DNA from 3 places in the Mesorhizobium sp. M1273 genome. Region 1 is predicted to be linked to each of the others. Evidence: predicted binding sites of a transcription regulator. Region 1 holds the regulator's gene; each other region holds the start of a gene.
What was found. The regulator PhoB, encoded in region 1, activates phosphate uptake and scavenging genes when phosphate is short. The targets are predictions, from matches to a motif close to TGTCATNNANCTGTCAT.
Positions count from the first base shown of each region.

Region 2: a site for PhoB is predicted at 2,188-2,204, ahead of NKH30_RS12360 (ceramide glucosyltransferase). Genes of this name have one in related genera too.
Region 3: a site for PhoB is predicted at 2,433-2,449, ahead of NKH30_RS04215 (RNA degradosome polyphosphate kinase). Genes of this name have one in related genera too.

Region 1 is NZ_JAMYLV010000005.1:191,012-196,287, reverse strand. It holds gene xylF (D-xylose ABC transporter substrate-binding protein) at 1-759, opposite strand, end outside; gene NKH30_RS08385 (ROK family protein) at 1,045-2,289, shown strand; gene phoB (phosphate regulon transcriptional regulator PhoB) at 2,299-2,988, opposite strand; gene phoU (phosphate signaling complex protein PhoU) at 3,005-3,712, opposite strand; gene pstB (phosphate ABC transporter ATP-binding protein PstB) at 3,745-4,548, opposite strand; gene pstA (phosphate ABC transporter permease PstA) at 4,545-5,276, opposite strand, start outside.
Region 2 is NZ_JAMYLV010000009.1:67,534-72,809, forward strand. It holds gene NKH30_RS12355 (O-succinylhomoserine sulfhydrylase) at 1-895, shown strand, start outside; gene NKH30_RS12360 (ceramide glucosyltransferase) at 932-2,083, opposite strand; gene apaG (Co2+/Mg2+ efflux facilitator ApaG/CorD) at 2,311-2,703, shown strand; gene NKH30_RS12370 (Hsp33 family molecular chaperone) at 2,710-3,720, opposite strand; gene argF (ornithine carbamoyltransferase) at 3,883-4,794, opposite strand; gene NKH30_RS12380 (aspartate aminotransferase family protein) at 4,809-5,276, opposite strand, start outside.
Region 3 is NZ_JAMYLV010000002.1:338,357-343,632, reverse strand. It holds gene ppx (exopolyphosphatase) at 1-159, opposite strand, end outside; gene NKH30_RS04215 (RNA degradosome polyphosphate kinase) at 159-2,360, opposite strand; gene NKH30_RS04210 (zinc-finger domain-containing protein) at 2,510-2,755, shown strand; gene NKH30_RS04205 (FAD-dependent monooxygenase) at 2,775-3,992, shown strand; gene NKH30_RS04200 (TIGR02117 family protein) at 4,020-4,691, opposite strand; gene NKH30_RS04195 (metal-sensing transcriptional repressor) at 4,796-5,059, shown strand; gene NKH30_RS04190 (cation diffusion facilitator family transporter) at 5,056-5,276, shown strand, end outside.

The sequences.
Region 1 (5,276 bases):
GCGGTTCAGCGCGGCGTGGTCGCCGTCCTGGCCCGAAACCGGAACCGATCCGGCCAGCCCTTGCGCTGTCAGCGCGGCGACGACGCCGCCGGCAGTGCCGTCATTGGCCGCGACCACGGCATCGACCTTGTTGTCGTTGGCGGTCAGGAACTGTTCCATGTTCTTCTGAGCGTTGGCCGGCAGCCAGCCGTCGGTATAGGCCTCGCCAACATTCTTGATCTTGCCGCTGTCTATTGCCGCCTTCAGCACCTCCATCGAACCGGCAAACAGGAAATCGGCATTCGGATCGGAACCCGAACCCTTGATGAAGACGTAGTTGCCTTCCGGCTTCACCTTGAAGACTTCCCGGGCCTGCATGCGGCCGACTTCCTTGTTGTCGAAGGTCAGGTAAAAGACGTCCTTGTTCTCGATCAGCCGGTCGTAGCCGACAACCGGAATACCTTCGTCCAGCGCCTTTTGCACGGCCGGCCCGATGGCCGAGGCGTCCTGCGCCAGGATGATCAGTGCGTTGGCGCCCTGCGAGATCAGGCTCTCGACGTCGGTGAGCTGCTTGCCGGGGTTGGACTGTGCGTCGGCGGAAATATACTTGTCGCCTGCGGCCTCGATGGCCGCCTTCATTGCGGCCTCGTCGGTCTTCCAGCGCTCTTCCTGGAAGTTCGACCAGGAAACGCCGATGACCTTGTCTTTAGCCTGCGCCACCGACGCCAGCGCCAGCGTCATGGCGACACCCGCCAGAATGGCGGTCGTGAATTTCTTCATCATATCCTCCCTGCGCCGCGTACGGCGTGACCAATTGGCTCAAAGACCAGCTTAGAAGCTCTAATTTTTTCGAGCCTCGAAAAAATACTGGTCCGATCTCCGGCTGCTGTCAACATCGATTCTGATGGATTTTGATGACTCTGCGAGTTTTTTCGAGCGTCGGAATAAACGATGACAGCGCCACCTGCATCTGACACTATTTGCCTCATCCGACACTATTTGTCGGACATTACCGACGGCTTCCGGTTCATGAGCGGCCGCGGCAACCGGGAGGAAAGCAAAACAATGTCGGTCGGAATCCGCCATGACGATTTGCGCCGGCGCAACCGGGCGATGGTGATCTCGGCGGTGCGCCGGGCCGGCCAGCCATCGCGTACTGAGATCGCAGCTACCACCGGCCTCAGTCATTCGACCATATCGGCGATTTCTTCCGACCTGATACGGGAAGGCATCCTCGCCGAGAGCAAGCCAAGTGAGCCCGTTTCGTTGAAACGCGGTCGTCCGCAAGTCGGCCTCGCCCTCAACCCGGAAGCGGCGGCGGTGCTGACCGTGGTGTTGTCGCTGAATTTCCTTTCGGCCGCCATTATCGACTACACGGGACAGGTGGTCGCCGAGGAACAGCGCCGGCTGGACACGCTGACTATGCCGCGCGACGAGCTGATCCGTGAATGCATGGCCATCGTCCGGCGCCGGCTGCAGGATCCAGATCTTGACGTCCGCAGTGTCGCCCGCATCGCCCTGGCGATTCAGGGCATTACCGACTCCCCTGCACGCGCCATGCTGTGGTCGCCGATCACGCCGCAGACCGACATCGCCTTTGCCGACATGCTGGAGGACGAATTCGGCATCCCGGCAACGGTGGAGAACGACTGCAACATGATGGCGGTGGCTTTGCGCTGGCGCAATCCGGATCGCTATCGCGATGACTTCATCGCCATCCTGCTTTCGCATGGCATCGGCATGGGGCTGGTGCTGAAGGGCGAACTGTTCACCGGGACGCATTCCTCGGGCGGCGAATTTGGCCACATGATCCATCGTCCGGGCGGCGCGCTCTGCCGTTGCGGGCGGCGCGGCTGCATCGAGGCGTATGCCGGCAACTACGCCATCTGGCGCAACGCCAGGCAGATGAGCGAAGACAGCGAACCGGTCGCCGACGTCAGCGACGCCGACATGCGCGCACTGGCGGCCCGGGCGCGCGAGAAAGATGGGCCGGAACGCGAGGCCTACCGCAAGGCCGGCGAAGCGCTGGGTTTCGGTCTCGGCTCGCTGTTCGCGCTGATCGATCCGGCACCGGTCGCGATGGTCGGCGCCAGTGCCGCCGCCTTCGATCTGATCGAGCCGGCCTTGCGGAAGGCAATCGCCCAGACCGCCGGCGGCCAGCATTCAGGCTCGATCTCCTTCGATACAGAGCCGAACGAATTGCCTCTGATCCGCGAAGGCTGCGCGATGCGGGCGTTAAGCTTCGTCGACCAGGAGATTTTCGCGCCGGGCGCGCAAATGAGGCCCAGCGTCAGAAAGAACGTAGCCTGACCAGGCGGGTCAATCTTCCCTGATCGCATAGCCGGCGCCGCGGATGGTGCGGATGACATCCGGCATCCGGCCGTTGTTGACGGCTTTGCGCAGCCGCCCGACATGCACGTCGACGGTGCGTTCGTCGATGTAGATTGTCTCCCCCCAGACATTATCGAGTAACTGGCTGCGCGAGAAGACACGGCCCGGATGCCGCATCATGAACTCGAGCAGCCGGAATTCGGTCGGCCCGAGCCTGATTTCGCTCTTCTTGCGATAGACCCTGTGCGATTCGCGATCGAGCACGATGTCGCCGACCTTCAGCACGCTGGACAGCACTTCCGGCTTGGCGCGCCGCAGCAGCGCCTTGACCCTGGCCATGAATTCCGGTGTCGAAAACGGCTTGACCAGATAGTCGTCGGCGCCGGTCGAAAGACCGCGCACCCGGTCGCTCTCCTCGCCGCGCGCGGTCAGCATGATGATCGGCAGCCGCTCGGTTTCGGGGCGCACCCGCAACCGACGACAGAGCTCGATGCCGGAAACCGCTGGTATCATCCAGTCGAGCACCAAAAGGTCGGGCACATTCTCCTGCAAACGGATCTCGGCTTCGTCGCCGCGTGTCACCACCTCGACCTGGTAGCCTTCGGATTCGAGATTGTAGCGGAGCAGCACACCCAACGGCTCCTCGTCCTCCACCACCATTATGCGTGGTGCGATCATCGGCTGGGCACCCCCATCATGTCACCGGTGCGGACATTGTCGTTTCGTCCTGCTTCGGACGATTGACCGGCAATTGCTCGCCGGTCAGCACATAATACGCATTTTCGGCGATGTTGGTGACATGGTCGCCGATCCGCTCCAGATTCTTGGCGCAGAACAGCAGGTGCGTGCAAGCGGTGATGTTGCGCGGATCTTCCATCATGTAGGTCAACAGCTCGCGGAACACGGACGTGTATTTAACGTCGATGCGCTCGTCGGCGGCACGAAGCTTGGCCAACGCGGCCGCATCGCCTGCAGCATATTCCTCGATGACACCCTGCACCTGGATGAGAACCAGCTGCGCCATCGCGTCGATGGAATGCGACAGGTCCCGCGGCGTGGCGCTGAGGCCGACCGCACTCACGCGCTTGGCGATATTCTTGGCAAGGTCGCCGATGCGTTCGAGGTCGCCCGCCATGCGGATCGCTCCGACCACATGGCGAAGATCGTGGGCCATCGGCTGGCGTTTGGCGATCAGGGTGATGGCGCGGTCGTCCAGTTCGCGTTGACGCGCATCCATGATGGCGTCGTCGGAAACGACGCGTTGCGCCAGCACGTTGTCGGAATTCAACAGCGCCTTGGTCGCCCCGCCGACCATCGAACCGGCGAGGTCGGCCATGTCGCGGATCAGCTTGCTGATCTGCTCGAGATCCTCGTCGAAAGAAGCGACTGTGTGTTCGCCCATGGTCCTGTCCTCATATGCATGATCGGAACGGCTCAGCCGAAGCGGCCAGTGATGTAGTCCTGCGTGCGCTTCTCGCGGGGCGACGTGAAGATCTTCTCGGTCCGGTCGAACTCGACCAGTTCACCCAGATACATGAAGGCCGTCTGGCGCGACACGCGCGCCGCCTGCTGCATGTTGTGGGTGACGATGACGATCGTGTAGTCGGCTTGCAATTCGTCGATCAGTTCCTCGATCTTGGCAGTCGACAGCGGGTCGAGGGCCGAAGCCGGTTCGTCGAGCAGAATGACTTCCGGCTTCACGGCCACGGTGCGGGCGATACAGAGCCGCTGCTGCTGGCCGCCGGATAGGCTCAAGCCGCTGGCGTTGAGCTTGTCCTTGACCTCGCTCCACAGCGCGGCGCGCTTCAACGCCTGTTCGACGCGGCCGTCCATCTCGGACTTGCCGAGGTTCTCGTAGAGCCTGACGCCGAAGGCGATGTTCTCGTAGATCGACATCGGGAACGGCGTCGGCTTCTGGAACACCATGCCGATCTTGGTCCTGAGGAGGTTGAGATCCTGCGACCGGTCGAGAATGTTCTTGCCGTCGAGCAGCACCTGGCCCTCGGCCGTCTGTTTTGGGTAGAGCTCATAGATGCGGTTGAATACACGCAGCAGCGTCGATTTCCCGCAGCCCGAAGGGCCGATGAAGGCCGTGACACTGCGCTCAGGCAGCGACAGGCTGATGTCCTTCAGCGCCTTGCTCTGGCCGTAGTAGAAGTTGAGATTCTTGACCTCGATCTTCGTCTTCTCGGCGACCGTTTCGGCCATCGTCATGTCTGGGGACAACATCTGTGTCATCTGTCCTCTCTGCGTCCGGTAAGGCTGCGGGCGAGGATGCTCAAGCCCAGAACCGTCAGGGTGATTATGAGTGCGCCGGTCCACGCCAGTTGCTGCCATTCCTCGTAAGGGCTGAGAGCGAACTGGAAGATGGTCACCGGCAGGCTGGCCATCGGCGCGTTGATATTGCTGCTCCAGAACTGGTTGTTGAGCGCGGTGAAGAGCAGCGGCGCCGTCTCGCCGGAAATGCGTGCTATCGCCAGCAATATGCCGGTGACGATGCCGGACAATGCGGCGCGGTAGGCGACCGAACGGATCACCACCCAGCGCGGCGCGCCGATCGCGGCACCGGCTTCACGCAACGCGTTCGGCACCAGGTTGAGCATGTCTTCAGTGGTGCGCACGACCACCGGAATGACCAGGATGGCAAGCGCAACGGCGCCGGCAATGGCCGAGAAATGTCCCATTGGCCGCACCATCAGCTCATAGACAAACAAGCCTATGATGATCGACGGCGCCGACAACAGGATGTCGTTGATGAAGCGGACGACGGTGGTGATGCGCGAAAAGCGTCCATACTCGGCCATGTAGGTTCCCGCCAGCACGCCGATCGGCGTGCCGACGACAACGGCGATGATCGTCATCAGCAGGCTGCCCGTGATGGCATTGAGCAAGCCGCCGGCCTCGCCCGGTGGTGGCGTCATCTCGGTGAAGACCGCGAGCGAAAGCCCGGCTGTGCCCTTATAGAC
Region 2 (5,276 bases), on a different contig from region 1:
CGCCAAGGCGGGCGACCATATCGTGGCGGCGCGCGCGCTGTTCGGCTCCTGCCGCTGGGTGGTCGAGACGCTGGCGCCGAAATACGGCATTGAGGCAACGCTGGTCGACGGCACCGACATCGCCAATTGGGAAAAGGCGGTCAAGCCGAACACCAAACTGTTCTTCCTGGAAAGCCCGACCAATCCTACGCTGGAAGTGATCGACATTGCCGCCGTCGCGGCACTTGCCAATGCGATCGGCGCCAGGCTGATCGTCGACAATGTGTTCGCCACGCCCTTGCAGCAGAAACCCCTGCAGCTCGGCGCCCACATCGTCGTCTATTCGGCCACGAAGCATATTGACGGCCAGGGGCGCTGTCTTGGCGGCATCGTTCTGTCGGACAAGAAATGGATCGACGAGAACCTGCATGACTATTTCCGCCACACCGGCCCAAGCCTCTCGCCCTTCAATGCCTGGACGCTGCTGAAAGGCCTGGAGACGCTGCCGCTACGCGTACGCCAGCAGACGGAAAGTGCCGGCCGCATCGCGGATTTCCTGGCCGAGCGCCCGCAAATCGCCCGTGTCATCTATCCCGGCCGTGCCGATCACCCGCAAGCGGCCGTGGTCAAGAGGCAGATGTCGGGTGGCTCGACGCTGATCTGCATGGATGTGAAGGCCGGCAAGCAGGGGGCCTTTGCCTTCCAGAACGCACTCGACGTCGTGCTCATTTCCAACAATCTCGGCGACGCCAAGAGCCTGATCACCCATCCGGCCACGACGACGCACAAGAACTTGACCGATGAGGCCCGCGCCGAGCTCGGCATCGGACCGGGAACGCTCAGGCTGTCAGTTGGCCTTGAGGACGCCGACGACCTGCTCGAAGACATCGAGCAGGCACTGAGGTTTGCCGGATAAGGGCTGGCCGAACAGAGGCGAGCGGGGACGCGCCGATCAGGCGCCGGACGGGGTCTCTTCCAGCTCCGCGACGGCCTTGGTCTGGATAGTCATCACATTGCCGCGCCAGTCGACGGCGCCGCTCAGCCATCCGCGCGCCCAAATGGCGGGAAGCATCAGGTCTCGCGCCATCATCGCCGGGATGGTGCGCAGCGACAGCTGCCATCCCTTGGCCGAGGCCAAGGCGCATTCCGGCAGGTAGGCCGCAACCAGCACGGCGATGGCGGTTGCCGGCAGGCTGACGCCGGCGTCAGCCGCCGCGATCAGCGCAAGCACCAGCGGCGGCGCCGCGCCGATCAGGATCTCGGGGGCGAAGAACAGCGCGAAGGTGACGCGGCGCAGCCGCGCCCAGCGCGCCTGCCGCGACCAGATCTCGCCAAGCGTGCGCCGGCCGAGCGGCTGTTCGAAGGGCGAGGCGACAAGATTGACCCGCAGTCCGAGCCCGTTGACCAGCTTGGTCGCGGCGGCGTCCTCGGCGATCTCGGCGGCAAGCGCGCGGATGCCGCCATTGGCGTCGAGCATCGGCTTGTTCCACAACATGCTCTTGCCCTGCGCGAAGCCGAGGCCGAGCGCCTCTCCAGCGTACTGCCAGCGTGCCTGCAGCGTGTTGAGAAAGGCGCATTCGACCTCCCCCCAGAAGCCGTCCGGCCGCGAGCCGATCGGCGTCGAGCAGACGAGGCCAGTGCCATGCCGCCATGCCGCCATCAGCTGCTGGACGTAGTCGCTCGGCATAAGCACATTGGAATCGGCAAGGATGACCCAGCGATAATGCGCCGCTTCCCAACCCTTCACGCAATTGTTGAGTTTTGGATTGCCGCTGATGCGGTCGTCACCGACTAGAAGGCGGGCGCGAATAGCTGGAAAGCGCGCCATTGCGGCGGTGATCGGCTTGACCACCGGGTCGTCGGCATGGGCAACGCAGAAGATGAGTTCGTAGCGCGGCCAGTCGAGTGAGAAGGCGCGCTCCAGCGTCTCTTCGGCAAACGGCTCGATGCCGCGTGCCGGGATGACGATCGATACCGGCGGCGCGTTGGCGGGCGGTGCGATCCTGGCTGGTCGCTTCAGCTTCAGCGAAGCTAACAGGATGCTGGCGAGATTTGAAAGAAGGAGGGCTATGGAAAGGAGGGCGGCTGCGAATGTCGGTTCCATCGAGATCTGGTCACTCCAGAAGTGCCGGCCGCATGACGGCCGTTTTCAACAATTCGACAGAACGCTGAGTCGCCCGGCACAAGCCTGCACACCATCATTGTCATGTGTCACTTAAATGACATTGTTTTTCGGCACCTGCGCTCGAGTCGGGCAAGGAGATGACGCGCATCGTTGATCAAACTGCGCTGAGCGTCGAAAGTTCCATCTACATTGCTTTGGAGCAGTTTATGTACAGCGCCGTCACCCGCAACATCGAAGTGCAGGTCAGGCCGTTCTATCTGGAGGATCACTCCGACCCGCCGCAAAACCGCTATGTCTGGGGATATCAGGTGACCATCGACAATCAGTCGGATGAGTTCGTGCAGCTTCTGTCGCGCTACTGGCACATTACCGACGGCACCGGCAAGGTCGAGGAAGTGCGCGGCCCCGGGGTCGTCGGCGAGCAACCCGGACTCAACCCCGGCGACAGCTATCAGTATACGTCTGGATGCCCGCTCTCGACGCCGTCCGGCATCATGGTCGGGCACTACACCATGCGCAACAGGCGGGGCGAGACGTTCGACGTCGCCATCCCCGCCTTCTCGCTCGACTTGCCGGGAATGCGGCGCACCGTCAATTGACGGCCGTCATCCGGCCGCTGCAAACTCCGCCGGGTCGAAGTCATATTGCTTCGAGCAGAATTCGCAGGCGACGTGAATGCTGCCATCCTCGGTGCTGTCCCTGATCTCCTCGGCGGAAAAGCCTTCGAGGATGCCGTGGATCTTCTCCCTCGAGCATGAGCACTGGTCGGCGACCGGCACCCCGCCGAACACGCGGACGCCATGCTCGTGGAAAAGCCGGTAAAGCAGCCGTTCGGCACCGATCGTCGGATCGATCAGCTCGGTCGGTTCAATAGTACCAAGCAGCGCCAGCAGCTCCTGCCAGGAATTGTCGGTCGGGTCGTGGATTTCCTCACGCGGATCGCCGTCGCCACCTGGAAGGTCGGGTACGCGCATGCGCTCCGCCGATTGCGGCAGGAATTGTGCCAGCAGGCCACCGGCCCGCCATTGTTCGCGGGCACCGCCGACGCCGGGCGTCAGAAGCTTGGCAACCGAAAGCCGGAGGTCGGTCGGAATCTGCTCAGACTGGCGGAAATAAGTGCGTGCGGCATCTTCCAGTGTGACGCCGTCGAGCTGGACGATGCCCTGGTAGCGTTGTGTGTGGGCGCCCTGGTCGATGGTCAGCGCCAGGACGCCGCTGCCGAGCAGCGTCTGCGGTGACGTCTCGCCGGCAGAAGTCAAAGCCTGCAGCCGGTCGGCATCGAAGCGGGCATAAGCGCGCAGCGCGTGCGGCGTGGAGAAATCCGCGACCAGCATGTCGACCGGCCCGTCGGTGCGGGTCTGCAGAATGAACTTGCCCTCGAACTTCAGCGAAGTTCCGAGCAATACCGTCAACACACAGGCTTCAGCCAGGAGCCGGGCGACCGGCTCGGGATAGTCGTGGCGGCTGAGAATAGCATCGAGCATCGGCCCGAGCTGGACGGTGCGACCGCGCACGTCGAGCGGGCCGACCTCGAACGGCACGACATGGTCGTCGCCGGCGTAGCCGAATTCGCCGAGCTTGGGTTTATGTTCAGCCAATTGATGAGTTTCCAACATGACAAAGCTCCGGGGCGCGGCGATGCCGCCCTCCGGGGCGCATGCGACGAGACGCGCTCGATTTGCGTGATGCGCCTGAGATAGGCACCACCAACTCCCGGATCAAGGCGGCCCAGATCAAGGCGGCGCAGATCAGGCCGGCCCGGATCACCGCGGCTCGTATCAAGCGCCCAGGCACCAGGCCAGGACCGCCTTCTGGGCATGGAGCCGGTTCTCGGCCTCGTCGAACACCACCGAATGCGGTCCGTCGATGACCTCGTCGGTAACCTCCTCACCGCGATGCGCCGGCAGACAGTGCATGAACAGCGCATCCGGCTTGGCTTTCGCCATCAGTGCCGCATTGACCTGATAGGGCAGGAAGACATTGTGGCCGCGGGCACGGTGCTCCTGGCCCATCGACACCCAGCAGTCGGTGACGATGCAGTCGGCCTCGTGAACGGCCTCCTCGGGCGAACGGGTGAATTTCAGCTTGCCGCCATTGGCTTTCGACCAGTCGACATGCTTCTGGGCCGGTTCGCTGCCCTCGGGCACGGCGACATTCAGCTTGAAATGGAACCGCGCGGATGCCTCCAGCAGCGAATGCAGCACGTTGTTGCCGTCGCCGGTCCAGGCGATCGTTTTACCGGCCACCGGACCGCGGTGCTCTTCGAAGGTCATGATGTCGGCCATCAGCTGGCAGGGATGGGTCTCGTCGGTCAGCCCGTTAATGACGGGGACCGTAGCGTTTTCCATCAGTTCCAGCAGCCGGTCATGCGAGGTGGTGCGGATCATGATGGCATCGACGTAGCGCGACAGCACCTTGGCCGTGTCGGCAATGGTCTCCGAGCGGCCAAGCTGCATCTCGGTGCCGGTCAGCATGATCGTCTCGCCACCCAACTGCCGCATACCGACGTCGAACGACACGCGCGTGCGCGTCGACGGCTTGTCGAAGATCATCGCCAGCACCTTGCCTTCGAGCGGCTTGCTGCGTTCGCCGGCCTTGAGCCTTGCCTTTCGCACCGCTGCGTCGTCGAGCATGAAGCGCAGATCGCCTTCGGAAACGGCGGAAAGATCGGTGAAATGGCGAAGGGACATCAGGAATTCCAGGATTACTTCGCAGCGGCAGCGACGATGGCATCTGCCAGGCTCTTGGCGCCGGCACGAATGCGCTCGAGCGCTTCGTGGATCTCGGCGTCGGTGACGGTGAGAGGCGGCAGCAGGCGGATAACGTTGTCGCCGGCCGGAACCGTCAAGAGATGCTGGTCACGCAGTGCCACCGTGACCTTGGTGTTGGGCATCGCGCATTTAAGCCCGAGCATCAGGCCGGTGCCCCTGATGCTTTCGATAACATCCGGAAATTCGTCGGCGACGCCAGCGAGCCCCTGCTTCAACAGCAGTGCCTTGCGCTGGACGTCTTCGAGAAAGCCGTCTTCCAGTACCACGTCGAGCACGGCGTTGCCGACCGCCATTGCCAGCGGATTGCCGCCGAAGGTGGTGCCGTGCACGCCGGCGGTCATGCCGACCGCTGCCTCGTCGGTGGCGAGGCAGGCACCCATCGGGAAGCCGCCGCCGATGCC
Region 3 (5,276 bases), on a different contig from region 1:
GATGCCGCGGCCGAGGCCGGCCAGCATCTTTTCGTTGAACAGCAAGGTCGGCGAACGCGCCAGCCCCTCATAGATGACAAGACGGATCGAGTTCGATCCGATATCGATGATGGACAGCGGTCGGCGGTCCTGAAGCCGGCCCTGGGACGCTGAAATCATCAGCCCGTCGCTGCGTTCTGTTTCTTGCGGCGCTTGAACTGCGCGATGCGCTTGGGCGCATGCGACTTCAACGCATCGCCCCGTCCGGACAGGCTCGGATTGGTCATGAAATATTCCTGCGCGTTGAACGGTTCCTCGCCCTCCTCCAGCACGACGCGCCGGGAGGTTCCGTCAGCCAATACGTCGAAACTTTGCTGGTTGTCCATGATGTTGCCGAGCATGATCTGGCCGAGCACCTGTTCATGCACAGTTGGATTGGTGATCGGCACCATGGTCTCGACGCGGCGGTCGAGATTGCGCGGCATCAGATCGGCCGAGGAGATATAGACGATCGCCCCGTCCGAGGGCAGGCCGTGGCCGTTGCCGAAGCAATAGATGCGGCTGTGCTCGAGGAAACGGCCGACGATCGACTTCACCCTAATGTTCTCCGATAGGCCGGGCACCTGCGGTCTCAGGCAGCAGATGCCGCGCACGACGAGATCGATCTCGACGCCGGCGCGGCTGGCATCGTAGAGCGCATCGATGACGATCGGGTCGACCAAGGCGTTCATCTTCATCCAGATGCGGGCCGGCCTGCCCTCCAGCGCGTGGCTGATCTCATCCGAAATGTGCTGGAGGATGCGGTCGCGCAGCGTAAACGGCGAGATGGCCAGCCGCATCTGCTCGGCCGGCTCGGCATAGCCGGTGATGAAGTTGAACAGCTGGGCGACATCGCGCGCGATCGTCGGATCGGTGGTGAAGAAGGACAGGTCGGTGTAGATGCGTGCCGTGACCGGGTGGTAGTTGCCGGTGCCCAGATGCACGTAATTGCGCAGCCTGCCATCCTCGCGCCGCACCACCAGCGACATTTTCGCATGGGTCTTGAGCTCGAGGAAACCGAAGACGACCTGGACGCCGGCGCGCTCGAGGTCGCGCGCCCAGCGGATGTTGGCCTCCTCGTCGAAGCGCGCCTTGAGCTCGACCAGCGCCGTCACCGACTTGCCGGCCTCGGCGGCGTCGACCAGAGCGCGTACGATCGGGCTGTCGTTGGAGGTGCGGTAGAGCGTCTGCTTGATCGCCACCACTTCCGGGTCGGCCATTGCCTGGCGCAGGAACTGCACCACCACGTCGAAAGATTCGTAAGGATGGTGGACGATGATGTCCTTCTCGCGGATCGCCGCAAAACAATCGCCGCCATGCTCGCGGATGCGCTCGGGAAAGCGGGGATTGTAGGGGGTGAATTTCAGATCGTCGCGGGCGACGGCGACGATCTCCGAGATCTGGCTGAGCGCCAGCGGACCGGTGAGCACGCTGATGCGGCTTGCCGAGACGCCGAGCTCGCCGGCGACGAAATCGCGCAATTCGGCCGGCATCAGCCGGTCGAACTCGATCCGGATAACCGAGCCGCGGCGCCGCCGCTTCAGCGCCGTCTCGAACAGCCGCACCAGATCCTCTGATTCTTCCTCGACCTCGATATCGCTGTCGCGGATGATGCGGAACGTGCCGGAGCCCTTGACCTCATAGCCGGGGAACAGCTTGCCGATATAGAGACTGACCGCCTCTTCGAGTGGAATGAAGCGGACATGATGCTTGCGATCCGGCAAACGGATGAAGCGCCTCAGTGCCACCGGCAGGCGCAGAAGCGCGCTCATTTCCTCGCCGTTCTTGCGATGGCGCAATTGCAGCGCCATCGAGAAACCGAGATTGGGAATGAACGGAAACGGATGCGCCGGGTCGATCGACAGCGGCGTCAGGACCGGAAATACCTGCTCCTGGAAATGGTCCTCGAGCCAGGTCTTCTCGTCCTTGGTCAGGCCATCGCGGGTGATGCTTTCGATGCCTTGTTTGTCGAGCAGCAGCATCAGCGCCGAAAGGCTGTTCTGCTGGTCCTCCTGCAGGCGCTCGACCTCGCGCAGCAATTGTTCGAGCTGCTGCTCGGGAGTGCGCCCATCCGGGCTCTTCAGCACGATGCCTTCGCGCACCTGGCCGGCAAGACCAGCGACGCGGACCATGAAGAACTCGTCGAGGTTGGCGGCCGATATCGACAGGAAGCGAACGCGCTCGAGCAGCGGGTGATTGGCGTTCAGCGATTCCTCGAGCACGCGCCGGTTGAATTGCAGCCAGGAAAACTCGCGATTGACGAAGCGATCGGGATTGCCGCCTTCGGGGCTCGCCGCCTCGACGGTGATGAATTCGTTCTGCACCGGCTTCAGTTCGTTCATGGTTTCCGCTCTTCCCACACCGTTCGACGACCATAGCCTTAACCGGCTTAACTTATCCTCTGACAGGCTTTTGCGACAGTTTCATTTCATCGATCTTGCAAAGAGACGGGTTATGATCCAGATGCAATCGACAAGATCAGGAGACGACGATGGCAGGCGGTTCCATTCCCCATTTCCAGAACGATGCGGGCTATCCGGCAATCGACATCGGCGTCAAGGAATTCATGTGCACCGGCGCCAATCCGCCTTTCGACCATCCGCATGTATTTCTCGACATGGGCGACGACAATGAAAAGGTCTGCCCCTATTGCTCGACGCTCTATCGCTATTCGCCGAAACTGAAGGCATTGGAAACGCAGCCGCCGGGCTGCCTCTATATCGACCAGGCCGCCTGATTCTTCCGCGACAAGCCTGATGCAGGAAACGCAGTCCCGGCAGGTGGTCATCGCCGGGGCGGGCGTCGCCGGGCTGACCGCGGCACTGGCCTTCGCCGAGCGCGGCTATCGGGTAAAACTGTTCGAACAGGCGAAGCACCTCGAGGCTGCCGGCGCCGGTATCCAGCTTTCGCCCAACGCGACGCGCATCCTACGGCAGCTCGGCGTACTCGATCGGCTGCTGGCGACGGCGGTGCGGCCGGAGGCAGTCGTGCTCAAGGATGCCGCCACGCTGCGCAAGCTGGCGCGCGTACCGCTTGGCCAGGCGGCCGAAACGCGCTGGGGAGCGCCCTATCTCGTTGCCCACCGCGCGGATCTGCAGTCAGCGCTGATGCAGCGGATAGCCGAGCGGCCCGAGGTCGAGCTTGTCACCGGTGCCCGCGTCGGCGGCGTCGCAACCGGACCGAATGGCATCACCGCAACAGTCGAGATTGCCGGCACGACCATCGAAACCGAAGCATCGTTGCTGGTCGGAGCCGATGGCGTCTGGTCGTCGGTGCGAGAAAAACTGGCCCGCAAGGCGGCCGAATTCGGCAGAAGCCGATTCTCGGGCGAGCTTGCCTGGCGCGCCACGGTGGCCGCGGACAGCCTTGCCGGACAAGCCTTCAGGGCGATCGGTGCGCCCGATTGCGTTACCGCATTCCTCCATCCAGGCTTCCATATGGTCGCCTATCCGGTCAGCCGTGGCACTGTCTTCAACCTCGCGGCCTTCACCAAGGGCGAGCGCATCGCCGAAGGCTGGTCGGGGTATGCCGACCCCGCCAGCCTCGCCAGCGCCATGCGCGGTACCGCGCCGGCGCTGGTTCGCCTGGCGAACGAGGCGGCGCCGTGGACGGCATGGCCGATCCACATTGTCGAGCAACGGCGGTGGACGACGCCGCAAGGCATCGCGCTGATCGGCGATGCGGCGCACGCGATGACGCCGTTTGCCGCACAGGGCGCGGCGATGGCGATCGAGGACGCGGCGACGCTTGCCGGCTTCGTTGCGGCCTCCACAGCCGATCTTGAGGGGGCGCTTGCCGCCTGGGAACAGGCGCGGCGGCCGCGCGTCGCCCAGGTCGCCCGCCGCGGCGCCGTCAATCGCCTCGCCTGGCATGCGGCCGGGCCGGTGGCGATGGCCCGCAACCTGTTCCTGGCGATGCGCTCGCCCGAAAAACTCGCCGCCGATCTCGACTGGCTCTACGGCTGGCGGGCGTAGGACGTTCGGCGGTCCTAAGTCGCCCGGTCAATTGTAAAGCCGCATCGACAGGCCGAGCGATGCCGGCAGCGGGTTCCACCAGCCGGTGCGCAGCCCGGCGGTGCGCAGTGCCGCCGCCGCCCAGGTGTTGCAGCCGACCAGCGCGTTGAAACGGCCATTGCCTTCGAAGAAACGATCGAAACGGGAATACGCCGCATTCTCGATCGGCATGGCCCCGCTCGGTCCCTGCCGCAAGCTTCCCGCAATGTAATCGAGCAGCGCCGTAAACCGCTCCTCGCCGATGTCGAAGCCGGCGACGTCGGGATGCGGCTCGGCGATTTCGCCTGAAATGTCGACATGCATCACCGAGGCATCGACGGTCAGCGCCTTCATCACCGGCACTGCCTTCAGTTCCGACCAGGTCGGCGTCTCGAGATAGAAGGCGCGGCCGCCCCAGCCGAAGACGATGTAGCGGACCTCCGCCACGTCTGCTGGAATGCCGGCATCGACCAGGAAATGGAAGCGCCGGCGCACATCGTCGTCGACCGGGATGGCGATGTCGGTGTGGATCGGATTTTTCAGCACCAGGATGCGGTGGCTTGAGCCGATCGGATCGGCAACTGCCGCCGGCCAGAGCGGGCGCGGCAGCAGTGTGCCCAATGCCACCGCAAGGACTGCTGCAACGACCAGCAGGCCAAGAAAACGGGCAAGCTTCTTCATGGGAAAGGCATAGAACAAGCAATGCTCAAGGTGAAGCCCCTCCGAAAGTTGCACAGCTGACTTAGAGCTTGACGCGTATCCTCCCCGGGAGGATACGCTGAGGCATGTCAGATCACCTCCACGCCTCGCATCCTTCCATCATAAAGCGCCTGAAGCGCGCGCAAGGCCACCTTGCGGCGGTGCTGGCGATGATCGAGGCGCATCGCCCTTGCGTTGACTTGGCGCAGCAGCTTCATGCCGTCGAAAGGGCCATCAGCAGCGCCAAGCGCGAGCTGATCAACGATCACATCGAGCATTGCCTGACCGACAGCGTCGAAACCGGCGGCAACTCGCTGGCGGAACTCAAGCAGCTGGCGAAATATCTATGAATGCCATCGTAGCCCGCATTCTGGACTGGCTCGGGTTCGGCTCGCACGCCGCACATCATCACGGCGATCACGGTCCGCACGGTCACAGCCATGGCGTCATCGACGCGACAATTGCCACCACCGACCGGGGCATCTGGGCAATCAAATGGTCGTTCGTGATCCTGGCCATCACCGCGGCATTGCAGATGGTCGTGGTTGCGTTGTCGGGGAGCGTGGC